DNA from 2 places in the Bacillus swezeyi genome. Region 2 is predicted to be linked to the other one. Evidence: a T-box and tRNA genes for the amino acid it is inferred to sense, from the RefSeq annotation. Region 2 holds a T-box; the other holds one or more tRNA genes.
What was found. A T-box is a leader RNA that pairs with one kind of tRNA and senses whether it is charged. The one in region 2 lies ahead of tyrS (tyrosine--tRNA ligase), so its partner is inferred to be a tRNA-Tyr.
Positions count from the first base shown of each region.

Region 1: it encodes a tRNA-Tyr, which carries the amino acid that the T-box ahead of tyrS (tyrosine--tRNA ligase) is inferred to sense. The anticodon was not compared.

Region 1 covers NZ_CP133085.1:172,859-187,700, reverse strand. Annotated here, with positions in the region: gene glmM (phosphoglucosamine mutase) at 1-371, opposite strand, end outside; gene RBH91_RS01085 (CdaR family protein) at 392-1,705, opposite strand; gene cdaA (diadenylate cyclase CdaA) at 1,698-2,519, opposite strand; gene rsiW (anti-sigma-W factor RsiW) at 2,666-3,304, opposite strand; gene sigW (RNA polymerase sigma factor SigW) at 3,318-3,881, opposite strand; gene rocF (arginase) at 4,112-5,026, opposite strand; tRNA gene RBH91_RS01060 (tRNA-Gln) at 5,151-5,222, opposite strand; tRNA gene RBH91_RS01055 (tRNA-Tyr) at 5,227-5,311, opposite strand; tRNA gene RBH91_RS01050 (tRNA-Thr) at 5,323-5,395, opposite strand; tRNA gene RBH91_RS01045 (tRNA-Val) at 5,600-5,675, opposite strand; tRNA gene RBH91_RS01040 (tRNA-Glu) at 5,791-5,865, opposite strand; gene RBH91_RS01035 (2-thiouracil desulfurase family protein) at 6,038-6,490, shown strand; gene murQ (N-acetylmuramic acid 6-phosphate etherase) at 6,669-7,586, shown strand; gene RBH91_RS01025 (MurR/RpiR family transcriptional regulator) at 7,603-8,460, shown strand; gene RBH91_RS01020 (PTS transporter subunit EIIC) at 8,474-9,841, shown strand; gene pbp4b (penicillin binding protein PBP4B) at 9,894-11,249, shown strand; gene RBH91_RS01010 (glycoside hydrolase family 3 protein) at 11,265-13,184, shown strand; gene RBH91_RS01005 (exo-beta-N-acetylmuramidase NamZ family protein) at 13,197-14,426, shown strand; gene RBH91_RS01000 (PhzF family phenazine biosynthesis protein) at 14,550-14,842, shown strand, end outside.
Region 2 covers NZ_CP133085.1:3,324,205-3,339,046, forward strand. Annotated here, with positions in the region: gene RBH91_RS16445 (sensor domain-containing diguanylate cyclase) at 1-733, opposite strand, end outside; gene rpsD (30S ribosomal protein S4) at 1,067-1,669, shown strand; gene RBH91_RS16455 (hypothetical protein) at 2,185-2,331, shown strand; gene RBH91_RS16460 (hypothetical protein) at 2,409-2,570, shown strand; gene RBH91_RS16465 (hypothetical protein) at 2,736-2,915, shown strand; gene RBH91_RS16470 (MBL fold metallo-hydrolase) at 3,072-3,833, opposite strand; gene RBH91_RS16475 (Lrp/AsnC family transcriptional regulator) at 3,992-4,405, shown strand; gene RBH91_RS16480 (hypothetical protein) at 4,459-4,608, opposite strand; gene tyrS (tyrosine--tRNA ligase) at 4,741-6,006, opposite strand; T-box leader at 6,053-6,285, opposite strand; gene acsA (acetate--CoA ligase) at 6,337-8,055, opposite strand; gene RBH91_RS16495 (GNAT family N-acetyltransferase) at 8,211-8,843, shown strand; gene RBH91_RS16500 (acetoin utilization AcuB family protein) at 8,865-9,509, shown strand; gene RBH91_RS16505 (acetoin utilization protein AcuC) at 9,506-10,666, shown strand; gene motS (flagellar motor protein MotS) at 11,075-11,776, opposite strand; gene motP (flagellar motor protein MotP) at 11,766-12,584, opposite strand; gene ccpA (catabolite control protein A) at 12,677-13,681, opposite strand; gene RBH91_RS16525 (bifunctional 3-deoxy-7-phosphoheptulonate synthase/chorismate mutase) at 14,001-14,842, opposite strand, start outside.

The DNA of each region.
Region 1 (14,842 bases), 1.4 Mb from region 2:
TCCTGTTCATCGGACAGCTTGAAGCCGTCGCCGCCGAAAAACTTGATTCCGTTGTCTTGGACAGGATTGTGGGAAGCTGAGATCATCACCCCTGCTTCCGCATCCATTGCTTTCGTCAAGTATGCAACACCAGGCGTAGAAATGACGCCAAGACGCATGACCTCCGCTCCTATCGAGAGGAGACCGGCGACAAGGGCCCCTTCCAGCATATGTCCGGAAATACGTGTGTCACGGCCGATCAGCACCTTGGGACGTTCTTTATCTTTTGTAAGGACATAACCGCCAAAACGTCCGACTTTAAAGGCCAGCTCGGGTGTAAGTTCACTGTTCGCCACACCTCTCACACCGTCTGTTCCAAAATACTTGCCCATTAATATCGCTCCTTTTTGATTCATGAAGGTTGTGAATCTGTTTCATTATGATCCTGCTCTTCATCCTGACCTTTGTCATTTTCATTTTGAGATGTTTTTGAAGAAATTCTGACTTTAACGCTTTTTTGCGGCAGCGACCATGCTACATTTTGCGGTCCGTTGACTTCAAGTTTGACATCGTGTTCGCCGTCACTCAGATCCGCCACATTGACATAGAGCTCTATGTCTGACGGCTGAAGATTTTCAATCGAGGCTGCTGACCCCTTGGCCGTGAGATCGAGTTTGCCTGTTTTCGGATCTAGAAACTCGAGATTCCGGCTGTCATTCATTCCCACGGTTTTAATTGAAACGTCTTTTAGTTTCTTTTCTTCTTCCTTGTCAACTTTCACCTTAATTTTCACTTTTTCAGGCGACACTTTTTTAGCCCCGTCAGGCACTGGAATATCAGCTTCCAATTCAGTGTCATCTTTCATTTTACTTAAATCAATCTCGGGGCCGTCGACAAATTCTAACGAATCAAGAACATTTTGCGGTCCGTAGACGGTCACTTCGCCCGGGCTTGTATCCAAGCTTGATATGCTGATGCCGTCCGGAAGGCTCCCTTTCCGATCCAGCTTAATCGGAACTTTTTTGCTGGGGCTTGTGACCGGAACGGTGATTTTGACGACAGAAGGATCAACTTCAACCGGAAGAACATTGCCGTCCCGGTCATAGACCGTAAGCTTCGCTTCCTTTTCAACCGACTGGTCTACGCCTTCCAAATTAATCGTCGCCTTAATGTTTTCGATTCTGTCGATCACGGCTTTTGAGCCTGTGACACTGACATTTTTCGGATTGACAATCGGCTGTTCCGGCGTGTAGCCGTCTTTCATCTTGTTTTTATTGTAAAAGTCGACTTCAACCGGAAATTCCTTCGTCGTTTTTTCTTCGATCGTCACCGTTGTTACCGATGGGTTGATGGAAATGCTGAGTCCGTCGGCAACATTTCTGGCTTTTAACTCTACTTTGTGTCTGCCGGTCTTCAGGTTTTCCATGTCTGCATAAATTTCAAAATCCTTAACCTGTCTTACTTTCTTTACAGTTCCTGTCGGTCCTTTGATCGTGACATTCACGGTTTGCGGTACGCCAGTTACGACGTAGTTTTCATCATCATAATACGACTTCACCGGTATATCGGTCAGTGTCGCTTCATCTGTCGTCGCTGTAGGGAAAAACGATTCACCTGGTTTCTTCGGGGTCGGCGCTTGTGCACTGTGGACCGCAAAGTAAAGCAGAAACGCGAACAACAGCGCGACTACTTTGACAGCCCAAGGATTGTTTAAGAACTTATCCATTCTTCTTCCCCCTCCAATACCAGCGATTTGAGGAAGCTTCCCGCGTATTTTTTTTGAATTCCGCCTCAAGCATATTTTTCAAAGCTTCTTCCGATAAATCACGGTGAAGGTCTCCGTTTTTGGCGACACTGATTCCGCCGGTTTCTTCGGAGACGATGATCGTCAGGCTGTCGGTTACTTCACTGATCCCTACCGCTGCTCTATGCCTTGTGCCGAGCTCTTTAGAAATAAAAGGGCTTTCGGACAGCGGGAGATAACAGGCGGCTGCGGCGACTTCGTCATTTTTCATAATCACGGCGCCGTCATGAAGCGGTGTATTCGGAATAAAGATATTGATCAATAGTTCAGAGCTGACCTTTGCATTCAAAGGAATCCCTGTTTCTATGTAATCGCCCATGCCAGTTTCCCGCTCAATCGTTAACAGCGCACCGATGCGCCGTTTTGCCATATATTTAATCGCTTTTGTAATCGCATCAATCGTTTTCTGCTGCTGCTCTTCTTCAGGGGTTCCGCTCCGGGAAAAAAAGCGTCCTCGTCCGAGCTGTTCCAGCGCTCTCCTTAATTCAGGCTGGAATATGATGATAATCGCCAAAAACCCCCACGTTATCGCCTGGTCAACCAGCCATTGCAGTGTACTCAAACCTAGATACTGACTGGCCAGCCGGACGAGAACAATGACTACGATTCCCTTTAAAAGCTGAACCGCCTTCGTTCCGCGGATGACCATCATTAATTTATATATTACGTACCAAACAAGGAGAATATCAACGGCATCGCCGAGGTACTGCAAGAAAGGGATATCCTCAAAAGCCATTTCCTCGTCCTCCAAGAATTCAGTCATTAGTCAAGTGAATATGTTTTAAAATGGTGTGATATATCATTATATATACAGAGGCTATTATAGCACAATTTGAATTCCCAAGTGAAATGACCGCCCTTTATAAAAAAAGAGCAAAGCTCTTAATGTCCGCTTTGCTCTTGATCTTTTGAATCATCCGCGCCGAAAACCGTTTTTCCGGTCGATTTGATCTTGTACCAGACCCAGTCAAACACCGCGTTGATTTCGTGAATCTGACCGGTGACTTGTCCGGCTGAAGCCGTATATTTTTCTCCGTTTACAATGGTGACGTCACCTTCAATTTTGCCTTTTATAATAAGCTTGCCGTTTTTCACGGTTACATCGCCTTTGACAACCTCGCCTTCAGGCACGATAACCGTATTGTTTTTCACAACGAGATTAGGCTGGTTGGATACACTGAAATCATGATCATTTTTCCAGCTTGAAAAAAAGCTGCCGCCCATCAAAATCATAAATAAAGCTGCCGCCACAATAAACGGATGGGCTTTCAGCCATCTGTTAATGGAAACCGTCCGTTTTTCCTTCGGTAGATTCGCCAGCACATTGGCCGTAAAGTTTGCCGGAGCTGTAAGATGCGACGTGCTTTGCACAAGAGCGATGGATTTTTCCATTTCATGAAGGCGTTTTTTACATCCTTCACATGATTGGAGATGCTCTTTTAATCGCGTTTCATCTTCCGGAAGAATGTCTCCATCAAGATATTTATGCATAAGCTGAACAATGTGCTCCGGACAGCTCATTTCATCACCCCACTTAAAGATCCCTTAATTGTTTTCTGAGAGCCTCTCTGCCCCTGTGTATTCTCGTTTTCACAGTACCTACGGGAATATTCAAGATTTCACTGATCTCAATGAGTGAGAGCTCATCAATGTACTTCAATACGATGACCGTCCTGTATTTATCGGGAAGCCTTAAGATTTTTTCCTGAATGGTGCTGTGCAGCTCCAAAGAAATCACTTCGTCCTCCGGAAGCGCAGCATCCGCCGCAACCTGGGAATACATCGTTAGTCCTTCTGTCCCTGCCACCTCTGCATCCAAGTAATAGTCCGGCTTTTTTTTACGGATACGATCGATGGTTAAATTCGTTGCGATTCGATAAAGCCATGTGGAAAATTTCCGGTTTATATCAAAACTGTCGATATTCACGTATGCTCTGATAAATGCTTCCTGTGCAATATCTTCCGCCTCATGCGCATTCCCGAGCATACGGTAGCAAAGCTGATAAATTTTGTCTTTGTAAATATCCACGATGTCTGCAAATGCGTTACGGTCGCCTTTTTTCACCTGTTTAATTCTTTTTTTTATCATTGTTTCCATATTTATCTAACCTCTGCCTTCACCGGTCTTTATGTATACGAATAGATTTTTTAAAAGGTTTCATGAAATTCATAAAAATAGTTTATCAAATTTTTGGGAGGGTGTAGATGGTTTCAATAAGATCGAGCCCTTAATATTAGCTTAAAAATATTAAACATGATAAATGGTTTGAAATTGAGACTTTCCTCCAAAAATAACAGCGGCCTCCGGAGCCGCCGATATCGAACTTCTTATAATAATTTTTCGCCAAACAATGAACCCATTAAAGCAACAGCCGTTTCAGCCGTTTTGTTTCTCTCATCCAATATCGGATTCACTTCAACAAACTCAGCCGATGTAATGAAATTGTATTCTTCAAGCATTTCCATCGCCAAATGGCTTTCCCGATAGCTGATTCCACCCGCCACAGGGGTTCCGACACCCGGCGCATCATTTGGGTCAAGAGCGTCTAAATCAAGCGACAAATGAACACCGTCCGTCCGCTCCCGCAAATAGTCAATCGTTTCCTCCATCACCCTCGTCATGCCGAGACGGTCGATTTCATGCATTGTGTATACTTTGATTCCTTTTTCACGGATCAGCTTCTTCTCCCCATCATCAAGAGATCTTGCTCCGATGATGACAATGTTTTCCGGTTTAATTTTGGCATCTTTTCCGTACAGGCCGGTTAACCCTTCATGGCCGATCCCAAGACTGATAGCCAGCGGCATACCGTGAATATTGCCTGAAGGAGATGTTTCCTTTGTATTTAAGTCAGAATGCGCATCATACCAAATGACGCCCAAGTTTTGATAGTGTTTCGCAAGCCCGGCAAGCGTACCAATCGCAATGCTGTGGTCTCCGCCAAGAACGAGAGGAAATGAACCTGATGCTACAATTTTGTCAACGGCTGCTGCCAGCTTCAAACTCGCATTTGTAATCGCTTTCAAATTGCGTAATTCTTCGGATGCTGTTTCTTCGCCTTCCTTCTCATCCTCTCTCTGGCCGATTGTCAGATCCCCCAAATCTTCAATCCCTCCGCAAAGGCCTTCCAGCCGTTCATTAACTCCGGCACAGCGAATCGCACTCGGCCCCATATCTACTCCTCGTCTCAGCTGTCCGAGATCCATCGGCACACCGATCATTGAAATCTGTTGTTTTAACATGTGATATCCCCCTTCCAGACCTTCATTGTACCGTTCAACACAAAATTGACTCAACAAGACATTTTTTTGAATAGTTATACAAAAAGGCAAAATAAAAAGGACATCCGCACAGGATGTCCAAAAACTGGGCTAGCTGGATTCGAACCAGCGCATGACGGAGTCAAAGTCCGTTGCCTTACCGCTTGGCTATAGCCCAAAAATGGTGGAGGGGGACGGATTCGAACCGCCGAACCCTGAGGGAGCGGATTTACAGTCCGCCGCGTTTAGCCACTTCGCTACCCCTCCGAAAAAAACAGTGCCGGCCAGAGGACTTGAACCCCCAACCTACTGATTACAAGTCAGTTGCTCTACCAATTGAGCTAGACCGGCATGATAAAGAATAAACATTATATAAGAAATAGTTTAAATCGTCGTCCCGAACTCAGCAGGCTCAATCACAGAAGCCTCTCCTTCGGTACGCTGAAGCCAAGCTCCGAAGCACATTCGATCGTGCTCTACCAATTGAGCTAGACCGGCATATCAATATATCTTATGCTTTCACACTTGCGGTTGTGAATAACCGCTCCGCAAAAATGGTGGAGGATGACGGGATCGAACCGCCGACCCTCTGCTTGTAAGGCAGATGCTCTCCCAGCTGAGCTAATCCTCCGCAGTACAGGACGTACAAGTGCATGCATTGCAACAGGACGTTGGGCCTTTAGCATGCCTTCCATTAAAAAGCCCCGGTATGCACCTTACGCTTTTTAACATGCTGTCCTAAAAAATGGTGACCCGTACGGGATTCGAACCCGTGTTACCGCCGTGAAAGGGCGGTGTCTTAACCGCTTGACCAACGGGCCAAAACCTTGTTTTCAAACAGCTCTCGTAAAGCTGACAAAAGTTATTATATACAGGTTCCTCCCCATTTGTAAAGGGGAAATTAAAAATTTTTATTTTCAAACTTCTTGCGTGAATCTTTTTAGAAATGGTTTAAAATATGAGTATCTGAATACAGGAGAGGGGAAGACGAATATGATATTGGTCAGCTCGTGTTTAGCAGGTGTTGAATGCCGCTATAACGGGACGCACAGCTATGTCGAAAAAATAAATAGGCTCGTTGAAGACAATAAAGCGATGATCGTTTGTCCTGAATTGCTCGGCGGTTTTCAAACCCCGCGGGAACCTGCCGAAATTTCAGGCGGAACGGGTGAAGATGTTTTAAACGGTGATGCGGTCATCATGACGACATCAGGAGAAAATGTAACAGATCTTTATTTAAAGGGTGCTTACAAAACACTTGAACTCGCCAGGCAAATTCAGGCTGATACCGTTGTTTTAAAAGAAAACAGCCCATCCTGCGGAAGCAGCCGCATTTACGATGGCAGTTTTTCAAGCCAAAAAATAGCCGGAAACGGAATCACAGCAGCCCTTCTCAAACGAGAAGGCTTTCGCGTAGTTTCCGAACATCAAATAGATGAGCTGTAAAAACACGCAGGCGAAAGCGCAGTCAAGACTGCGCTTTATTTTATTCTTCCGCCGTCTTCATTAGAACCGTTTTAAAACAAAATTTCATTATTTTTCTTTTCTTGTTGAAATAAAATTCCAGAGTGAATATACTGAAAATTAAGAAATATATGCTATTCCGTGTCAGGAGGATTTGTTAATGGAAAACAGCAGCCTAAGCTCCTTAACGACCGAGCTTCGCAATGAAAAGTCAAAGCGTATTCACCAAGCGGAAACAATCGATATTCTCACAATCATCAATGAAGAGGACAAAACAGTGGCTGAAGCAGTAGAAGCCGTTTTACCCGATGTAAAAACTGCCGTTGATTTTGCTGTCGAGTCGTTAAAGAAAGGAGGGCGGATCATTTACATTGGCGCCGGAACAAGCGGAAGGCTCGGCGTACTCGACGCAGCGGAATGCCCGCCGACGTTCAGCATTTCTCCAGATACAGTCAGAGGAATGATCGCCGGCGGAGAAAAAGCTTTGTTCGAAGCTGTCGAAGGTGCCGAAGATCATGAAGATTTTGGAATGCGCGATCTGCAATCGATTCAACTTTCAAAAAACGATACGGTTATCGGAATTGCCGCCAGCGGCCGGACCCCCTACGTACACGGCGGGCTGAAGTATGCCAGACAGACCGGCGCCAAGACAATCTCCTTGACCTGCAACAAAGATTCGGCGATCAGCAAAGCAGCCGACCACAGCATTGAAGCGGTCGTAGGACCTGAAGTCGTTGCGGGATCGACGCGAATGAAGGCTGCAACCGCTCATAAAATGATCTTGAACATGATCTCGACAACAGCCATGATCCGAATGGGCAAAGTCTACGAAAACTTGATGGTAGATGTTCATGTCAGCAACGACAAACTGAAAGAGCGGGCGATTCGAATCATCGAAACCGTCACCGGCGCCGATAAGAAAACGGCCGAAGCAGCACTGGATAAGGCCGGCAATCAAGTCAAAATCGCAATCATTATGTTGAAAACAAAAACGGATGCAGACACAGCACAACATCTGCTGAAGCAATCAGAAGGCAATATTGCAAAAGCATTAACGATTCATGAAGAAAGCTCCTAAAGGAAAGGAAGAAACAATGGCTACAGGAGGATTGGAAATTATTCAAAGCATGCTTCACAAACTCCCTCAGTCTGAACGGAAACTTGCTGAATACATTTTAGAAAACCCACATCACATCGTAAACAGCACGATTCACGAAATCAGCTCTTCCGCAAAAACAAGCGGCGCAGCGGCGATCCGTCTCTGTAAATCACTTGGTTTAAAAGGATTCAATGACTTAAAAATGCGCGTCGCCGGCGATCTGATGAAACCTTCTGATCAAGGGTACCGGGATATTGAACCGCAGGAGCCGCTTTATTCAATCGTTCAAAAAACAACAAGCAATTCGATTCAGGCGATTCGCGATACATTTGACAACATTGACCATGAGCAGCTTCAAAGAGCGATTCAGCTGCTCATCGATGCAGGGACGATTCACTTTTGCGGAATCGGCGCCTCAGGCATCGTCGCACAGGACGCCCAGCAAAAATTTTTAAGGATCAAAAAAAAGGCGACGGCATTTACAGACATGCATCTTGTCGCAACATTAATCGCCAATGCAGATGAACATGACATCGTATTTGCCATCTCACATTCTGGAGAAACCCGGGAAATCGCCAATGTACTAAAACTTGCTAAAAAATACGGCGTCACGGCCATTGGATTGACCCGCTTTTCACAGTCTGCCGTTTCATCTTTAAGCGATATCGCGCTGTATACGTCATGTTCTAATGAAGCACCGTTTCGAAGTGCTGCAACCTCCTCTCGTTTAACACAGCTGTATATGATTGACATTTTGTTTTTAGGAATGGCCGCGGAGAAATATGAAGAAGTCATTCGATATATAGATCAAACAAAAGCGGCCATCAGCTTGATGGGAACAAATGGATTGTAAGGGGGAAATATAGATGACCGATGAAAAAAAATACGCGATCTTGGCTAGGCATATTTTGGAACAGATCGGCGGCGCGGAAAACGTCGCAGACTACACCCATTGCATGACCCGGCTGCGGATCACGCCTGTCAGCAGTCAAAAGGCAAACATCAAATCCATTAAAGCGTTGGAGGGCGTCATCGGCGTCGTCGAAGGAGAAACGCTACAAATCATTCTCGGCACAGGCGTTGTTCAGCATGTAGCAGATGAATTCGGGAAGCTTCTCGTTTCATCAGACCTTGATGATTTAAAAAAAGCCGCAGCCAAGCATAAATCGGCGGTCTCAAAGAAAAACGCAACACCCTTTAAGCTGTTTCTGCGCCGGATCGCAAGCATTTTTATCCCGCTTATCCCCGCACTCGTTGCTTCCGGCTTAATTACGGGCATCACAAAAGCCATTGTCCAAGCCGGCTGGCTCTCAGAAACGTCACAAACCGCCATTATCTTAACGGTGATCGGCTCCGGTTTATTTGCTTATTTAGGCATCCTTGTCGGAGTCAATACGGCGAAGGAATTCGGCGGTTCCCCGGCGCTTGGCGGATTGGCGGGTATTCTGATCCTGAATCCGGCCGTGGGCGACATCAAGCTGTTCGGCGAAGCCCTGCTTCCGGGCAGGGGCGGTTTGATCGGCGTTTTATTCGCAGCTGCTTTTATCGCTTTTATCGAAAAACGAGTCAGACGATACATTCCTCATTCACTCGATATCATTGTGACACCTACTGTCTCCCTTCTGCTCACCGGAATCGTCACATACGTCATCTTCATGCCGGTCGGCGGCTTTATTTCTGACGCCATTACCTCAGGACTTTTAGCCATACTAAATATCGGCGGCATTTTCGCCGGATTCATATTGGGCGCCACCTTTCTTCCGCTCGTTGTTACCGGACTGCATCAGGGGCTTACACCCGTTCATATGGAATTAATCAACTCGATCGGCGATGATCCTCTGCTGCCGATTTTGGCAATGGGAGGCGCCGGACAGGTAGGAGCTGCTTTTGCCATCTACTTTAAAACGAAAAAAGCCAGGCTGAAAAGAGCGATTGCAGGCGGACTCCCGTCAGGCATGCTCGGCATCGGTGAACCGCTCATTTTCGGTGTGACCCTTCCTCTCGGCCGGCCGTTTTTGACCGCTTGCCTTGGAGCAGGCGTCGGCGGAGCTTTCCAGGCCTATTTCAAAATCGCAACCGTTTCGCTCGGCGTCTCAGGACTCCCTCTTTCATTCCTTGTTCATACACATCAAATCCTTTTGTACGTGATTGGTCTATTGATTTCATATGCTGCCGGATTTTTCTTTACGTATGCATTTGGCTTCAACGATGATATGGCAGTTGAATTTGATTAAACGTTTGTTTAACATTTCCACCATATGGTTTTAACAGGAAAGGAGCGACAGCATGAAAAAAATCATCGCCGGAACCATCACCGCCCTTTTATCACTTGCATTCATTTTACCTTCTCCATCACTTGCCCAGACAGTGATTGCAAAAGACAGGCAGCATCAGACATATCAGGTTTTAAAGAAGGCAAAAAATCCTGAAGAAGCCGGTTTTTCTTCAGAAAAACTAAAACAAGTTGACCGCCTGATTGAACAGGATGTGAACAAAGGATTTCCCGGCGCATCCCTGATCGTAGTCAAAGACGGAAAAATTGTGAAAAAAGAAGCCTACGGCTACAAACAGAAATACAGCGGACTCACGCCGCTCAAGCATCAGAAAAAGATGAAACCAAGTACGATGTTCGATCTCGCCTCCAACACAAAAATGTATGCCGTCAACTATGCGCTGCAGCATTTGGCGAGCCGGGGAACGATTGATCTGAATGCAAAAATCTCACACTATATTCCCGGCTTTAAAGACCTTCCAGAAGACATCATCAAAGGAAAAGACCGCCTTCGTGTGATTGATTTGCTTCATCATACGGCGGGGTTTCCGGCAAGCTGGAACTATTACGATCCGCAAACGGCCGGAAAGCTGTACTCTCAGACAAGGAAAAAAACGTTGGCATTTCTTTCAAAGACCCCCTTGGCATACGAACCAGGCACAAAGCAGCTATACAGCGATATCGATTATATGCTGCTCGGGGTGATCATCGAGAAAATCACAGGCCAGCGCTTGGACCAATATGTTGAAAAACAGTTTTACCGGCCTCTCGGCTTGCGTCACACCATGTTTAAGCCGCTGCAAAAGGGCTTTAAACCTTCTCATTTCGCCGCTACCGAGCTAATGGGCAATACAAGGGACGGCACTCTGTGGTTTCCTAATATCAGAACATATACGCTGCAAGGAGAAGTTCATGACGAAAAAGCATTTTATTCGATGGGCGGCATTTCAGGGCATGCAGGCCTGTTTTCAACAGTGGATGACATGGCAGTACTTCTGCAGGTCATGCTGAACGGAGGCGGCTATGGCGATCGGCAGTTATTCAACAACACGGTCATTTGCGAATTTACAAAACCGTCAAAAACAAATGCCACATATGGACTAGGATGGCGCCTCAACGGCAATACCGATATGGAGTGGATGTTCGGAAAGCATGCGAGCAGCAAGGCATATGGACATACCGGCTGGACAGGAACCGTCACCATCATCGATCCGGCATATCAATTGGGTATTGTCTTATTGACCAACAAAAAACACTCACCGGTGATCGATCCTTCAAAAAATCCGAATCAGTTCGAAGGTGATTTATATTCAACAGGAAAGTACGGAAGTGTGATCACTGCTGTCTATGAAGCGCTGAATAATAAATAGGAGGCGATTCTCCATATGAAAAGATTTTTTCAATGCACGCTGATCGCTGTATTGCTGTCAGCCCTCGCATTGCAGCCCGGCACCTCAGAAGCTGATGCAGGACAGCATTCAGAACAGAGTGTCAAACAAATGGTCAGCGATATGACGCTTGAGGAGAAAATCGGGCAAATGCTGATGCCTGATTTTAGAAATTGGAAGAAAGAAGGCGATTCGAGCGCCAAAGGGCTAACGGAAATGAATGACGAAGTAGCCGGAATCATACAAAGATACCACCTTGGCGGCGTGATTCTTTTTGCTGAGAATGTCACAGGCACGGAACAAACGGTTCGCTTAACTGACGGCCTCCAAAAAGCCAGTCCGGATACTCCGCTCTTCATTACGATTGACCAGGAAGGCGGAATTGTCACCAGGCTGGAATCAGGTACAAACCTGCCCGGCAATATGGCAATCGGCGCTTCAAAAAGCAGTAAAAATGCTTACCGTTCCGGAAAAATCATTGGAAAGGAATTAGCAGCGCTAGGCATTAACGTTAATTTCAGCCCTGTACTTGATGTGAACAACAATCCCGATAACCCGGTAATTGGCGTTCGCTCGTACAGCTCCAAGCCGGAGTTGGCCGGCAAGCTCGGCATTAAGACGATGAAAGGCCTTCAAGACGAGCAAATCATCGCCACCGCAAAGCATTTTCCCGGCCACGGCGATACAGCGGTTGACAGCCATTACGGCCTTCCGCTTGTTCCACACGATGAAAAGCGGCTCAGAAGCGTAGAACTTGTCCCCTTTCAAAAAGCGATCGATGCAGGAATTGATATGATCATGACAGCGCATGTCCAATTCCCCGCATTTGACGATACAACCTACAAAAGCAAAAAAGACGGAGAAGATATCATGGTTCCCGCAACACTCTCCAAAAAGGTGATGACAGACCTTTTACGGAAAGATCTCGGCTTCAACGGAGTTGTTGTGACGGATGCCTTAAACATGAAAGCCATCTCCGACAATTTCGGGCAGGAGGAAGCTGTCGTCATGGCCGTCAAAGCAGGGGTTGATATTGCGCTCATGCCAGCTCAAGTCACCTCTCTTGAGACAGAGAAAAACCTGGCCGGTGTATTTGAAGCCCTTCTCAAAGCCGTCAGACAAGGAGACATTCCGATTGAACAAATCAATCAATCGGTTGAAAGAATTCTTACGCTAAAAATGAAGCGGGACATACTCGACAACACTGCGCCCGAATCTCTTCAGAAAAAAATCAAATACGCCTTGAAAACAGTCGGCAATCAAAAGCACGCAAAGTCAGAAATGAAAATGGCAAGAGAAGGCATCACCGTATTAAAAAACAGCAGCGGCACCCTTCCATTCAAACCGAAAAAAGGGGATACCATTCTCATTCTCGCTCCATATGAAGACCAAACAAGAGCGATCTCAAAAACAATCAATAAGATAAAGAAAAAAGCGGTTTTAAAAGAATATCATTTTGCAGAGAAAGTATTTAATGAAGAAGTTGAAAAACAAATCGACCAGGCCGATTATGTCATCACAGGATCATATGTCGTCAAAAACGACCCTGTAGTGAACGACGGAATCATCGATGATAACATTCAGGACTCAAGCAGATGGGCAACCGCTTTTCCGCGCGCCGCAATGAAATATGCCCAGTCAAAGCAGAAAAAGGTTGTCTTAATGAGCCTTCGCAATCCTTATGACACGGCAAATTTTGAAGAAGCTCAAGCGGTGATTGCGGTTTATGGATTTAAAGGCTATACAAACGGGCGTTTCAGGCAGCCGAACATCCCGGCCGGAGTTGAAGTCATCTTCGGCAAGGCAAAGCCTAAAGGAACATTGCCGGTTGATATTCCTTCTGTTACCAAGCCGGGAGAAATTCTTTACGAATACGGATTTGGATTAAATCTGAAAAACGGCAAACCACTTAAATAAGGAGGGGATACGATGAGAAAAAAAGCGCTTTGGCTGCTCGCAGGAATGGTTGTCTTAGGCACCTTGACGGCAGCTGCAACCTATCCGGGCAAGGAAAAGAAACCGAAAGTCACACCAGGCATCGAAATGCTCATGAACAAGAAAAGCTTATTAAAAGGAAAAAGGGTTGGGCTGATTACAAACCCTACAGGTGTTAATGCAAGCTTAACGAGCAGCATAGATTTGCTTCATCAAGACCCCGATATTGAGCTGACCGCGCTTTTTGGACCTGAACACGGCGTACGGGGGGACGCTCAAGCAGGAGATGAAGTTGAATCATATATTGACGAAAAGACCGGTCTTCCCGTCTACAGTCTTTACGGTGAGACAAAAAAGCCCACACCGGAAATGCTGAAAAATATTGATGTCCTGATATTTGATATCCAAGATGTCGGAACACGCTTTTACACTTACATCTACACCATGGCATATGCGATGGAAGCAGCCAAGGAAAATGACATTCCGTTTATTGTATTGGACCGGCCAAATCCGCAGAGCGGAACAAAAGTGGAAGGCCCGGTTCTCAACCCGGATTATTCATCATTTGTCGGAAGATATCCCATTCCTTTAATACACGGAATGACGGCAGGAGAACTGGCAAAACTGTTTAATAAAGAGTTTGACCTCGGCGCCGACTTAACCGTCATCAAAATGAAAGGCTGGAAACGGCAGATGTATTTTGAAGATACAGGGCTTCCTTTCGTCCTGCCTTCCCCAAACATGCCGACGGCTGACACAAGCATTGTCTATCCCGGCACAGGCTTAATTGAAGGAACCAACATTTCTGAAGGAAGAGGGACGACCAAACCTTTTGAATTAATCGGCGCACCTTACATGAAAAGCACGGAACTGGCCGAGAAACTAAACAACCTGAAACTCCCTGGGGTTCGATTTAGAGCCGCTTCGTTTACTCCGACATTTTCAAAGCATCAAAATAAACTGTGTCACGGCGTGGAACTTTATGTGACAAACAGATCGGCCTTCAAGCCGGTAAAAACCGGCCTCTCGATCATTAAAACCGTCCATGACCTGTATCCGAAAGACTTTGAGTTCCTCCCTTCGGGCAATTTCAACCGCCTGATCGGAAACGGCTGGGTCAAAAAAATGATCGAGCAGGGTGAGTCAATAGAAAACATCGTCAAAAAATATGAGGCAGAGCAAAAACAGTTTATGAATACCAGAAAGAAGTATTTGCTTTATTAAGAAGGGCGGCAGCCGCTCTTCTTTATTTTTTGCCGCAGGTTGGACTGTTCAATAACCCTCATCTCATGTAAGATATGTAAAACTGCCTTTGGGCATCTGTATTATTTTGAGGGGGAGAGATTCATGGAATTTTATCTTGTAGATGTGTTTGCAGAAACAAAATATGCGGGAAACCAACTCGCTGTATTTAAAGCAGAAAAAAACTTATCGGGTGAAGAGATGCAAAAAATCGCAAGGGAAATCAATTTCTCCGAGACAACATTTATTTTATCCGGAAAACAGGAAAACGGCGGATATGACGTCCGAATCTTCACCCCGGAAAAAGAAATTCCGTTCGCTGGCCATCCGACATTGGGCACAGCTTTTATTATTAAGAATGAAATCGAAACAGAACCTTCTTCAAATGTCATTTTGAA
Region 2 (14,842 bases):
CTTTTCCTGCCGCATTCGAAATGATGCATATATCCTGAGCCATATCGGCAGCGTTCGGGCCTGAAGCTTTTAAAACGCCATATGTCCCCTGCCTGCCTTTAATCGGGATGTATACGGCAGACTCGTCCTTCTGCTTCATCTGGCCTGATAAATAAACCTCCAAGGCAAAAGAATCGGTCGATTCATTTTGAACGTCTATTTCTTTTGCAGGCAGATGGATATACTGATCCTGATCATAAGATAAAAAGAGACAATATGTTAAATGAGGGAATACATCCCTTAAGATTTCAAGCATTGTTTTTAGGACTTTTTCCTTATCCATCAGCTCATGGAGCAGTTCTGTCTGTTTATAAATCTCGGTTTTGCGAAGTTTGTCATCATGAGACCTTTCAAGATCAGCACAGTATGTCAAACACATACGAATCGATTCAGCCAGATCTTTCGGTATTTTATGATTCTTTCGACATAAAAGTTCAATATATTTGTTGTTTTCTTTTATTGTTATAATGGTATAATAATCATTGATGTAATTGATTGAACCGCTTTTGCCTTTCAGCATTGCCGGCTCAGAAGAAGAAGCATGCAATGTTAAGGATATAAACGAAAAAAATGACTCGGCTGCCGATTTCAGCCAGACGACAGAGTCATTGTATGAAACAGCCGGCTTTTTGAATAAAAATTGGAGCAGTTCCTGATGAAAAGAGAGATATAGGTCTTCGGTTTGTCTATTCATTATTATCACCTAAAAAAATCCATTATAGTCTAATTTAATTTTCCTAATTATATCATAAAAGAAGGACTATATCCCGATAAGCGTTTTAAATCTTTTCGGGACTGCCGATGAATGGTTGACTTTGCCCCAGGGACGTTATATAATCGTCTTTGTGTGAAATATTGCAGCCTTTTTGTTCTGCTTCTTTGTTTCATTTTGTTCCTTATGTGAATAAGGTGTATCGTGTAACTCTTTGCTGCTGGAGCGAGGATACATGAAAACAAAATGGACATGGCTGAATTGAACAGATGGGTTTTATTTTCACAAAAATAAAACCAAAGGAGGAGTCACATTATGGCTCGCTATACAGGTCCAAGTTGGAAAATATCCCGCCGTTTAGGAATCTCCTTAAGCGGTACGGGTAAAGAATTAGAAAAACGTCCTTACGCGCCAGGTCCGCACGGTCCGGGACAGCGTAAAAAACTATCAGAATATGGTTTGCAATTGCAAGAAAAGCAAAAGCTTCGCCATATGTATGGTGTGAACGAGCGCCAGTTCCGCAATCTTTTTGACAGAGCTGCGAAAATGGTCGGTAAACACGGTGAAAACTTCATGATTCTTCTTGAATCTCGTCTTGACAACATCGTATACCGTCTTGGCTTAGCGCGCACTCGCCGCCAAGCACGCCAATTGGTAAACCACGGTCATATTCTTGTTGACGGAAGCCGCGTTGACATCCCGTCTTACCAAGTAAAACCTGGTCAAGCGATTGCTCTTCGCGAAAAATCTCAAAACCTTTCTGTCATCAAAGAAGCGGTTGAAGTGAACAGCTTCATTCCTGAATACCTGACATTTGATGCTGAAAAGCTTGAGGGTACGTTCACTCGTCTTCCAGAGCGCTCTGAACTTGCTCCTGAGATTAACGAAGCATTGATCGTTGAGTTCTACTCTCGTTAATTGAAGAGTATTGATAAAAACCCTAGAAACGTTGGTATCCCAACGATTCTGGGGTTTTTGTTTACTCTGCTTTTTAGTATATCGTATTCTCCCCCATATCATTTACCTTAACCTCAAAAACAAAACCCCTCTCAATATGAAGGTTTTTTTGCTGGATTATAATGAGTTAATACTTAAGATAATCGATATCAGATAAAAATTTTGTTTGTCCCCTCCTTTCCTGTCTTCCGATAACTCAGCACGATCCTGAATGGGACCGGAGATGAAATCATCTTTGTAACATTCCCTAATGTTATCTAAAATTTCTTTATCAAAAACATAAAACGGTTGTTGAGGAACTTTTGTATCATGGTGTTGTTTTTGTTCAGCTTCTACTACTGAGATAGAGCTTAGTGAAAAACAGAAAAAACAACAATAAAATCATTTTTTATAAAAAAGGAGTTAGCGTTATGATGTTCGAAATAATCATGAAAGAGATTTGATCGACTGGAATATTGTCAGATGGGAGATTCATGATGAAAATGGATGACAAGATTCAAAAAAAGTATAGGGAGGAGCTCAAAAAACAGGAAAATCACAAAAGGTATACTATCGAAATGATGATTATCGTAACCATTATTGTGCTGATTGTTGCTCTTAATTTAATAATTCCTGAATTTTGAGCAAAGATTCCTCTTCCTAAAAAATTGAAACAGGATGAGAGTGCGTGTTGAATATAAACCAAAGGGGCAAATCAAAAATGGATCTTAAGAAGAGGGAGATTCAAAAAAAGTATAGAGACGAGATTCAAAAACAGAAGCAAGCTAAAGAGGATGAGAAACATTACACCAAAGAAGTAATCATTGTCATAACAATGATTGTGTTGTTTATTTATTTCTTTTACACTCTTCAAGGATTTTAATAAAGCTTGAGAATGTTATTGAATATAAGCCCCTCTCGGAGAGAAGGGCTCTTTCGATAGGTAACCCTTTTTCGATAATATCATCCGCAGACAGGCCTTCCGCAAAACACCTTTTGATCAGCTCAGGAAAAGTCAGATGTTCACACCAAGCTGCCGGAGATCGTCATGCTTATCAACATGAACCCTTTTCTCAATCATCTTACCGTTGGCTATTCGCAAAACGATAATTTAACGGTTTTTCCCGTTGCAGGAACACTGTCCAGCGGAACCTTCAAAGACAAAGTAAACGGCTGCTTGGATCGGCATTTTGAAGTCCGGAAAAGCAACGAAGTTTTTCTTTTTTGAGCTATAGGCCTTTCCCCCAGGCATAGGTGTATCAACCTGCGGATAGAATACAAAGTCTTTATGGAAAAAATCCCAGTGCTTCATTCGCTTCATAAAAACGTCTGACTCATTCTTTATTGGCTTCAACTGTCATGATGATCTTCCTTCTCCTATAGATTAAAATGTGTATGATTCACCGTCATCCGGCACTAAAACATGAGAGGAGATTCCTTTTTCTTGAATGAATGTTTTTAACTCTTCTCTTGATAATGTCCAATGATTGACAGCTTCCATATGGCTGGAAATGATTGTTGCGTTAGGGGCTGCTTTATACACTTCATAAATGTCCTCTTTCCCCATTACGAGAGAACCGCCTTCTAAGAATTGATTATCTCCGCCATTGACGACAATGATATCCGGCTGATGTGTATCGATCTCTTCTTGGACACCTTCATACCATACTGTATCTCCAGCTACATACAACGCTTTCTCATTTGAGTGCTTGAAAACAACGCCGCACACTTCACCGGCAAGCTTTAATATTTCTCCTCTTCCATGCTCGCCTCTTGTTTTGATTAATTGAATATTTTCAAAAACTGTATCTTCCGTTAAAACTTCTACATCTTGAAAACCGGCATTTCTCACTTCTTCAGCATCCGCTGTATTTTGGACAAACAGTTTGATATCTTTAGGCAACATTTCTTTGGCAGCATCATCAAAGTGGTCTAAATGCAGATGAGTGACAATGACAGCATCCAGATTCTTGATGATGTCGTCAATTGATGCCGGCAGGCTGACTAAAGGATTATTTTGATCTTGTCTTGCCGAATTTGGAAACGGGGGATAAGTGCCTTTCTCAGCCAGCATTGGATCTATTAAAAATGTTTTGTCTGCATATTTGACAATTAATGTCGCATTTCGAATTTGTTGAATATTCATGTTCATGGCTCCTTTTCTTTGAATTACAATCAGTTTATACTATGACCGTTTAACATTTACATAGATAAAATCAAGTCTTTTTTCCGTTTGACTTGATTTTTGAAAAAATGTATTTTACTTTGTCATTCCACACAAACCTTTTGAAAGGATTTGATCGAATGCTGGATCATACAGACAAGCGAATCTTAGAAGAATTATCCAATAATAGCCGTACTACGATGAAGGAATTAGGGGAAAAAGTTCATTTGACAGGACAGGCAGCCGCAACCAGGGTTGCTAAATTAGAGGATCAAGGAGTGATTGAAGGTTATACAATCAAAGTGAATCAAGTGAAACTCGGGTGTTTTATACATGCTTTTATCAATATCTATACAAAAAGTACTTATCACGAACCTTACCTTTCATTTTTAAAAACAGAGGAGAACTACATCATCAATAACTATAAAATCAGCGGGGATGGTTGTTATCTTCTTGAATGCAAGTTCCCGTCTCATGAACTGTTAGATCAATTTTTAATAGACTTAAACAAGCATGCAAACTACAAATTAGCGATTGTTATTAATAAATCGTAGATGAATGGGAAATACGGGGCAAGCATTCAATGAAAAAGAGGGTCGCGGGACCCTCATGATTTTAACCGCTTTGCTGTATCTTCCGTCTGATTCACTTGATTAAGGCCGGACGCTTGATGTTCAGCATGTTCATTTCGTTCTGTCTCAAGCTGCTTTTGATAATCTTCCATAAATTTTTCTTTTGCCGCAATGAACAAGTTCATTCTGAATTCCTCCCGATTAGAGAATGGAAACGCTTTACCTTCTACATCTATATTTTTGACATTTCCTGAATGAACATACATGAAACGTTTTGACACAAAAAACCCTTGCCGTTTGGCAAGAGTTTTTTTTCATTACTTGTAAGTCAGCAAGAAGTATTTCTTTTTGCCGCGGCGAATGACGGTAAACTGTCCTTCGATGCGGTCCTCGCTGCTGAGAACGCCGCTTACATCAGTCCGGCGCTCACCGTTAATGTATACGGCTCCGTTTGTGATGTCTTCACGGGCCTGGCGTTTCGAAGGCGACAGCTTTGATTGGACAAGTACATCGACGAGAGGCAGCTCATCCGTTTGCTCGAGTTCTAAAGAAGGAACCCCTTTAAAGCCGACCTTCACTTCCTCGGCTGTCAGCTGTTTGATATCGCCGCTGAACAGCGCTCTGGAAATATTAACAGCCTGGTCAAACGCTTCACGGCCATGGACGAGAACCGTCACTTCTTCAGCAAGGCGTTTTTGCGCCTCGCGTTTTTCAGGTGCAGCCTCCGTTTTTGCAGCCAGATCTTCAATTTCTTCTTTTGACAAAAAGGTGAAGTATTTTAGGTATTTGACAACATCCCTGTCATCTGTATTGATCCAGAATTGGTAAAATTCATACGCCGAGGTCTTCTCTTTATCGAGCCAGATCGCTCCGCCTTCTGTTTTTCCGAATTTCGTTCCATCCGCTTTTGTGACGAGCGGGATCGTCAAACCGAACGCTTTTGCGTTCTCTTCCGATTTGCGAATCAGCTCAAGACCTGAAGTGATATTGCCCCACTGGTCGCTGCCGCCGATCTGCAGCTTGCATCCGCTATTTCTGTACAGATTTAAGAAATCGAGCGACTGAAGGATCATATAGCTGAATTCAGTGTACGATATGCCCGATTCGATTCTGGAGCTTACCGTATCCTTGGCAAGCATGTAGTTGATGCCGAAGTTTTTGCCGACATCACGCAAGAAATCAATGACACTCATTTGGCCGATCCAGTCGAAGTTATTCGCCATGACCGCCGGATTCTCATCAGCTTTAAAATCAAGGAAACGGGATAGCTGATTTTTGATTTTCTGCGACCATTCGCGGACAATCTCTTCATTGTTCAATGTGCGCTCTGCTTTCTTTCCGCTCGGATCGCCGATCAGACCCGTCGCTCCGCCTACGAGTGCAATCGGGTGATGTCCGGCCAGCTGAAAGCGGCGAAGCATTAAGATCGGCAGTAAATGTCCGATATGGAGGCTGTCGGCCGTCGGGTCAAATCCGGAGTATAAGCTGATTTTGTCATTAGCCAGCAGCTCTCTCAGCCCTTCTTCATCCGTCTGCTGCTGAATCAGCCCCCGAAAGGATAAATCATCAAGTAAGTGTGTCATTATCATTAGCTCCTTTTTAAAAAATAAAAACGCCCCTTCGAATAAACGAAGGGACGATCAAATCGCGGTACCACCCTGCTTAAAAGAACACGAGACCGCGCTCTTTTCACTCTTGTTGATAACGGAAAACTTCCGTTCTTTTGCTACAAAGCGGGAGGCTTTTTCGCAAAAGCGGTTCGTGAGTGTAATTCAAACCATCCATATGTGCTGATTTTCACCGGCCATCAGCTCTCTAAGACAGGGAGGGATCGTTCTACTGGTCTCAGTCTTCACCTTTTATTATTTGACTAAATCTTTTTTAACATAATATTTTTGCTTTGTCAATGAAGGTCAGTCCTCCATCGTTGAAAGATCGCCGGCCGGAAGGTTCAGCTCCCACGCTTTCAGGACGCGCCTCATAATCTTTCCGCTTCTCGTTTTCGGCAGCTTATCTTTAAATTCGATTTCCCTTGGCGCGGCATGTGCGGCCAAGCCTTTCTTCACGAACTGCCTAATTTCCTCTTTTAATGAATCTGACGGCTCATATCCTTCTCTAAGAGCGATGAATGCTTTTATGATTTCTCCCCGGACGGGATCCGGTTTGCCAATGACGCCTGCTTCAGCGACAGCTTGATGTTCGAGAAGCTTGCTTTCCACTTCAAACGGACCGACGCGTTCGCCTGATGTCATAATGACATCATCAATTCGTCCCTGAAACCAAAAGTATCCGTCTTCATCCATATAGGCGGAATCTCCGGACACATACCAATCACCCGGCATAAAATAGGAGCTGTATTTTTCAGGATTGTTCCAGATGGCGTGCATCATCGACGGCCAGCCTTTTTTAATGGCGAGATTGCCCATTCTGTATGGCGGGAGCTCATTTCCCTGGTTGTCAACAATCGCAGCCTCGGTTCCAGGAAACGGCTTGCCCATCGAACCAGGCTTAATCTCTATGCAAGGATAGTTGCAAATCAGCTGTGCCCCTGTTTCCGTCATCCACCATGTATCATGAATCCGATTGTGAAAGACTTTATGCCCCCATCTGATCACTTCGGGGTTTAAAGGCTCGCCAACGCTTAAGACGTGTCTTAAAGAACTCAGGTTGTATTTGTTCGCGAGTTCGTCTCCGGCTCCCATCAGCATTCGGAAAGCCGTCGGCGCACTGTACCATACAGTCACTTCAAGCTGTTCAATCGTCTCATACCATGATTCAGGGCTGAACCTGCCGCCCACCACGACATTGGTTGCTCCATTCAGCCACGGTCCGAAAATGCCGTAAATGGTTCCGGTTACCCAGCCGGGATCCGCTGTACACCAATAGATGTCATCCTCCCGCAGATCAAGAACCCATTTGGCGGTCTGGTATTGCTGAATCATCGCTCTATGGACGTGGAGAACCCCTTTTGGCGCGCCGGTAGAGCCTGATGTATAGTGAAGCAGCATCCCGTCTTCCTGATCCATCCATGCAATCTCAAGATTGGTGTCTGTTTCCCCTGCTTTTGAAAAGTAATCGATAACAGGCCCTTCTTCCTTTACCCCTTCTCCGACGACCACGATCGATTCAAGATCCGGCAGCTCATCAGCAGGCACCCGCTCCAGCAGTTCGGGCGTCGTGACAATCACCTTTGCCCCGCTGTTTAAAAGCCTGTCTTTGACAGCCCCTTCCATAAACGCTTCAAATAAAGGTCCGACGATCGCTCCCAATTTGACAGCGCCGAGAATAATAAAATAAAGCTCGGGTGATCTCGGCATAAAGACAAACACACGGTCTCCCTTTTTGACATTGGCATGCTGCTTTAACACATTCCCAGCTTTATTTGTTTCATTTTTCATTTCTCGGAAGGTGTACTTTTCTTCGCGGACCGGATCTTTGTAGTAAAATGCCACTTTATTTTTCAAATTTGATTCAGCGTGGCGGTCGATAGCTTCATAAGCGGCATTCATTTTCCCCGTTTTGTGCCATGTAAAATTTTTTTCGGCATCTTTCCAGTCAAATGTACGGTATGCTTCATCATAGTCTTTTAAATTGTAGTTTCCCTTTTCGGCTGGCAACGCTTTCAATTCCATGCCCATCCCCCTTTGTTCGGTCATCAAAATATATTATAGTATAGATTTTTTATTTTCTCAATTTTTAAAAAATAGTATTCTTTTCTTTGAAAACGCTTAATATTTTGGTATGTTATGTATAAAAGACTTCAACTAAGATGTAAGGCGGTGGATACGTGGAGCATCACAAAACTTATCATGCCAAGGAATTGCACACCGAGAAAGGCGCCTTGCTGATAGAAGGCCCTATCAGCGCTGAAAAGCTTGCAGACTTTGAGTTTCATGCCGAGCTTACAGCCTTTCGCCCATCTCAAAAACAGCACGAAGCATTAATCGAAATCGCAGGGCTTCCCGAAGGACGGATTATCATCGCTCGTTTCCATCATACCATTGTAGGATATGTCACCTATGTTTATCCAGACACGCTTGAAAGGTGGTCTGAAGGAAACATGGAAAATTTAATTGAACTTGGCGCCATCGAGGTGATTCCAATGTTCAGAGGCCATTCCGTCGGAAAGACGCTTTTAGAGGTCAGCATGATGGATAAACAGATGGAAAAATACATTATCATTACGACCGAATATTACTGGCATTGGGACTTAAAGGGGACAAACAAAGATGTCTGGGAATACAGAAAGATGATGGAGAAGATGATGAATGCCGGAGGACTTGTCTGGTTTGCAACAGACGATCCGGAAATCAGTTCTCATCCCGCCAACTGTTTAATGGCCCGCATCGGAAAAGAGGTCAGTCAGGAATCGATCGAGCGGTTTGACAGGCTGCGATTCCACAATCGTTTTATGTATTAAGGGAGCAAAGGGGACCTAAGTATGATTGTTGAAAAAATCATGAAAAGGGATGTTGTGACACTTTCCAGAACAGATACGATAGAAGAAGCGATGAAACGAATGAGAACATTTCATATTAAGCACCTGCCGGTCATCAATGAACGGGGAACTGTCGTAGGCGTCGTAACAGACAGGGATGTGAAGAAAGCAAGCCCAAGTATATTTGCTCACAACAGCTCTGCCAAGGATCTGCAAAGACCGGTTGAACTGATCATGTCAAAAGAAGTGGTCACAGGTCATCCGCTTGATTTTGCCGAAGAAATTTCAGCCGTATTTTTCGAACATGACATCGGCTGCCTGCCGATCGTCAAAAACGGAAAGCTCGTCGGCATCGTAACAAAGTCAGACTTGCTTCATACATTTGTCCAGCTGACCGGCGCTCATTTTCCCGGCTCGCAAATCGAAATTAAAACCGAGGATATCACACAGGGCCTCGCCGATATCAGCCCAATATTCAGCAAGCGCCAAATCGGTATTTTAAGCGTGCTTGTTTATCCCGGTGAAGAAGAACATTCAAAAATTCTCGTATTTCGCGTACAAACGATGAATCCCGCCTCAATCATCAAAGACGTGAAAACCAAAGGGTATCAGGTTCTCTGGCCCGCAGAACAAAGGGATTTGCTATGAAGGACAGCGTGTTTGTATTCTCTCCTTCCTACCAAATTTATCAATTTCATCAAGACCATCCATTCAACCAGCTGAGAGTATATGTGACATATGACCTTTTAAACGCCTTGGGCGCGTTCGAACAGGGAGATATCGTCCCTCCGCGAATGGCGGTGGAATCCGAGCTCAGCCTTGTTCACACAAGCGATTATATCAGAGCCGTTCAGCTGGCCGGGGCGGGCAAACTGCCGGCCGCTGAAAGCGAGAGCTACGGACTTGGAACAGAGGATACACCCGTTTTTGCCGGTATGCACGAAGCCGCATCTCTTTTGGTTGGCGGAACGCTGACAGCCGCAGACTATGTGATGACCGGAAAGGCAAAACATGCCCTTAATTTAGGAGGCGGGCTTCATCACGGATTCAGAGGGAGAGCTTCAGGTTTTTGCGTATATAACGATAGTTCAGTCGTGATTCGCTACCTGCAGGAAAAGTATCACGCTAAAGTGTTATACATTGATACAGATGCCCATCACGGAGATGGCGTGCAATTCACGTTTTATGACGATCCATCTGTCTGCACTGTATCGATACATGAAACAGGCCGCTATCTTTTCCCTGGAACGGGTCAAGTTCAGGAACGCGGCCATGGAGAAGGCTATGGATACGCTTTTAACATCCCGCTAGATGCGTTCACTGAAGATGATTCTTTTCTTGACTCCTACCGAACGGCTGTCACTGAAATCGCTGAATTCTTCAAACCGGACGTCATATTGACGCAGAACGGTGCTGACGCTCATTTCTATGACCCGCTCACACACTTATGCACAACGATGAGAATTTATGAAGACATTCCAAAGCTTGCCCATGAATTGGCCCATACTTACTGCGGCGGGAGGTGGATTGCCGTCGGCGGCGGAGGCTATGATATTTGGCGTGTGGTGCCGCGTGCATGGGCAAGAATCTGGCTTGAAATGAAGGGCATCAAAGCAGAAGGAAACATGCCTGAAAAATGGCTGAAAAGATGGGAAAAACAAGCGTCGGTCCCGCTTCCTTCAGCATGGTGTGATCCGGAAGATTTATATCCTCCGATTCCAAGGAAAGCAGAAATTACAGAAAAAAATGCGCAAACCATTGCAAAAGCTCTTTTCCCGATTCGCTCTGCCCATCGCACCACATAAAAGGAGGCTTGCCGAAAAGTTTGTGAAAGACAGCTTGAACGACCAAGTTGTATCGTTTCATAAAGTATACAGCAGAATGATAGCCATCTTTTCATTAGGCCGTGCATTTTCAATAGCACTTCCGACAGCTTGAAAAACCTAGGGCACCTATGATTATCCTCCTCAAGTTCCATCCGAACACGCTTCATGACAGCTATAACATTGCCCTTTTACCCCTTTGCCTCGCGATAATGGAGCGAGGCTTCCGGCAAATCGCGATTTTTGAATTCAATACCGCTCTTCTGAAATACACGCGATCCTGAGTCGATCGTGTTCATTTATTCTTTCTTTTTTTAAAGTCATTCTCATACTGCTGAAGCCAGTCAGGATGAATTGGCGTGAAAAAAGGCCTTGCCCGCGGCAAGACCTTTATTTCTTTGTATTCAGTTTGCTGATCACGATTTCGACGCGCCTGTTTTCCTTCATATGGCTTTCAGTGCGATTGTCCCTGACCGGTTTTGTATCGGCGTACCCGACAGCGAGAAAGCGGGAAGAGTCGAGTTTTTCTTTTTCTGTAAAATATCCGATCACAGTGCTCGCCCTTGCTGCAGATAGCTCCCAGTTGGAAGGAAAGCGGTACGTGGAAATCGGACGGTTGTCTGTATGCCCCTCTACATTGATAGGATTGGACACCGTTTTCAGCAGTACGGCGATTTTATGCAAAAGCGGGTAAGCCTGATCCTTAATATCTGCTTTTCCCGAATCAAAGAGGACCGCTTCTTGAAGCACAAGGATGACGCCGCGTTCATCACGCTTAGCCGTGATAAGGCCTGAGAGCTGATTTTTTTCAATATAGTCATTGATCTTCTTTAATAAATCATCCTGACTGTCAGCCGCTTTTTTCGCATGCTGATCACGGCCCCGGTCTGTTTGTTCCGCCGCGGACTCCCCATCGGCTCTGTCCTGAAACGAACCTACCGCCGCTTTAAATTTATTTAAATCGATTTGCGACATTGAAAACAGTAAAATAAAGAACACGAGAATCAGCGTAATCAAATCCGAAAACGTGATGATCCAGTTGGACGATTTGCGGCCGGATTCGCGCTTTCTTCTTTCATGCCTAAGCTTCATGAGCCGGTCCTTTTTGCTTCATGTTTTCCGCATGCTTTTTTTTCCATTCTTCTTTGGAGCCGAATACGACGAGCTGGCTTTCAAGGTTGCGCGGATTTCTTCCTGACTGAATGCCGATGATTCCTTCTATCATCACCTGCTTCTTAAAGATTTCATTTTCCGTCTTTTCTTCAAGCTTTGCAGCGATTGGAATAAACAGCATGTTGGATAGAAGTGATCCATAGAGCGTCGTCAAAAGGGCGATGGCCATGTTCGGACCGAGCGTTTCAGGTTTGTTCAGATTTTTAAGCATCATCACAAGTCCGACGAGGGTTCCGATCATTCCCCATGCAGGCGCAAACTCCCCAGCTTTTTCAAAGACTCTTCTTCCCTTTCTGTGCCTTTCTTCCATCGCAGCGATTTCCGCGTTCATCACATTGCGGATCGTCTCCTCATCCCAGCCGTCGATGGCCAAAAGAAGCCCTTTTTTTAAAAAGGGGTCATTCATTTCATTCACATCTGCGTCCAAGGATAAGATGCCCTGTTTGCGCGCCTGCTCAGAAAGCGTCACAAAGGTTTTAACCAAATCCCGCACATCATCATCTTCCGAAACAAATACCTGCTTCAGCACAGATGGCGCTTTTTTTAGATCTTTCGGAGAAAAACTGACAAATACAGCCGCGCATAATCCGCCTGTCACGATAAAAAAGGACGTTAAATCAATAAATGAATAAAAACCGGAAAGACCCGCTCCTGAGACCACGCCGATCACTAAAATGAAAATACCTAAAATAAAACCGACCGGTGTAAGATAATCAAATCGTTTCATTTTTTACATTCTCTCCAGCTCAAGGAAAAGAAAGCAAGGCATTCACGAAAACTTGTGAACACTTGCTTTCTTTCTTGTTTAATTTTGTTTTTTTAGGATTTTGTAGATTGTCTTAATTCAATTCGATGCGGCAGCTGGACAATGTGCTCTTCGACTTCTTCCTTGTTCATCAGCTTTGTCAGAAGTCTCATAGCCACGGCACCGATGTCATATGTCGGCTGAACGACTGTCGAGAGCTGCGGACGAACCATTAGTGAAAGTCTTGTATTGTCAAATCCGATGACCTCAAGGTCTTCCGGAATTGATAGTCCTTTGTCCTGTGCGGCATGAACGATTCCAAGCGCCATTTCATCTGTGGCAGAAAGGACAGCCGTCGGTTTTTCATCAAGCTTCATGAGCGCCTCCAGCGCTTCCATCCCGGAATCGTACGTATAGTCGCCTTCTGCAACATACTCTTCTTTAAATTCGAGGCCATGATCCTTGAGCGCTCTTTTGAAGCCCTGAAGCTTCTTGACTTTATTGATCGGCTCAATCAGCGGGCCGGCTACAAACGCCAGCCGTTTATGGCCTTTTTCGATCATCATGCTCGCTGCATCATAAATGGCCTGCTCATAATCGATTGCAACGGAAGGCGTTTCTCCTTTTTCTTCAACAGACGCCGCAAGCACAATCGGTACAGGTGAACGTTTAAATTCTTCAACATGGTCTTCCGTTACATTTCCGCTCATAAATACGATTCCGTCGACTTGCTTTCCGAGCATCGTATTGAGGAGATGCAGTTCTTTGTCCATATTTTGATCAGAGTTGCTCAAAATAATGTTGTATTTGTACATCGTAGCAATATCTTCAATTCCTCTGGCCAGCTCTGAATAAAAGATACTGGAAATATCAGGGATAATCACACCGACAGTTGTCGTTTTTTTGCTTGCCAGGCCTCTGGCCACAGCGTTTGGACGATACCCGAGACGCTCGATGGCTTCAAGCACCTTTTTTCTCGTCGTCGGCTTTACATTCGGATTTCCGTTGACCACTCGTGAAACTGTCGCCATACTTACATTTGCTTCTCGTGCCACATCATATATTGTCACATTACTCATTTTTACCACTCCTTCAACTGGGTACACTTTTCTTATTCTATAGCATAAACATTTTCATGTAGAGAAATGTCAAAATGTCATACTTTATGTAAAATAAACGGAAGACCAGTTTACATTATTTTTCATAATTGTTCAAAGCAAAAGGTTCTCTTCTGAAATTATACACGGTTTTACCTAATATGAAAACGTTCCCTTTATTTTTATAATTAATTTAAATAGGAAAAAACAACTTTTAATTAAAAATAAGAATTTTTTTCGACAATTTTTAAATACAAAAAAGGACCGCTTGTCGAGAGCGGTCCAAAATGGATTTGATAAATTATGCTTTGACCTGAACCAGCGGCTTCAGCTCATTCAGCCACTTTTCAAATGTCGGAATATCCATTTGCTGTGCAGAGTCGGAAAGCGCGACAGATGGATCAGGATGAACTTCGGCCATTACGCCGTCAGCTCCGATCGCAAGCGCTGCTTTTGCCGTAGGGAGCAAGAGGTCGCGACGTCCTGTTGAATGAGTGACATCCACGAATACCGGAAGATGCGTTTCCTGTTTAAGAATCGGTACAGCTGAAATATCCAAAGTATTTCTCGTCGCTGTTTCGTACGTTCTGATCCCGCGCTCGCAAAGGATGATTTGATCGTTTCCTTGTGACATGATGTACTCCGCCGCATTGATGAATTCCTTCAATGTAGCAGCAAGCCCGCGTTTTAAAAGGACAGGCTTTTTCACGGAACCAGCCGCTTTTAACAGCTCGAAGTTTTGCATGTTGCGGGCTCCGATTTGGATGACATCGATGTAGTCAATCGCTTCTTCAATATGCTGTGGATTGACGATTTCACTGATGACAGCCAGATCATACTCATCAGCAACACGTTTTAAGATTTTTAAGCCTTCGACACCAAGCCCCTGGAAATCATAAGGGCTTGTACGCGGTTTGAAGGCTCCGCCGCGAAGCAGTTTCAAGCCTTGTTTTTTAGCCGCTGCTGCCACTTCGGCAACTTGGTCGTAGCTTTCAACCGCACATGGACCGACGATGAACCTTTGTTCACCATCGCCGATTTTTTCGCCTTTTAGATCAACAATTGTATTTTCAGGCTTTTTCTTGCGCGAAACAAGGAGCGCCTTGCTGTGATCATCTTCCTGCAGTTCAAGCCCCGCTTTAA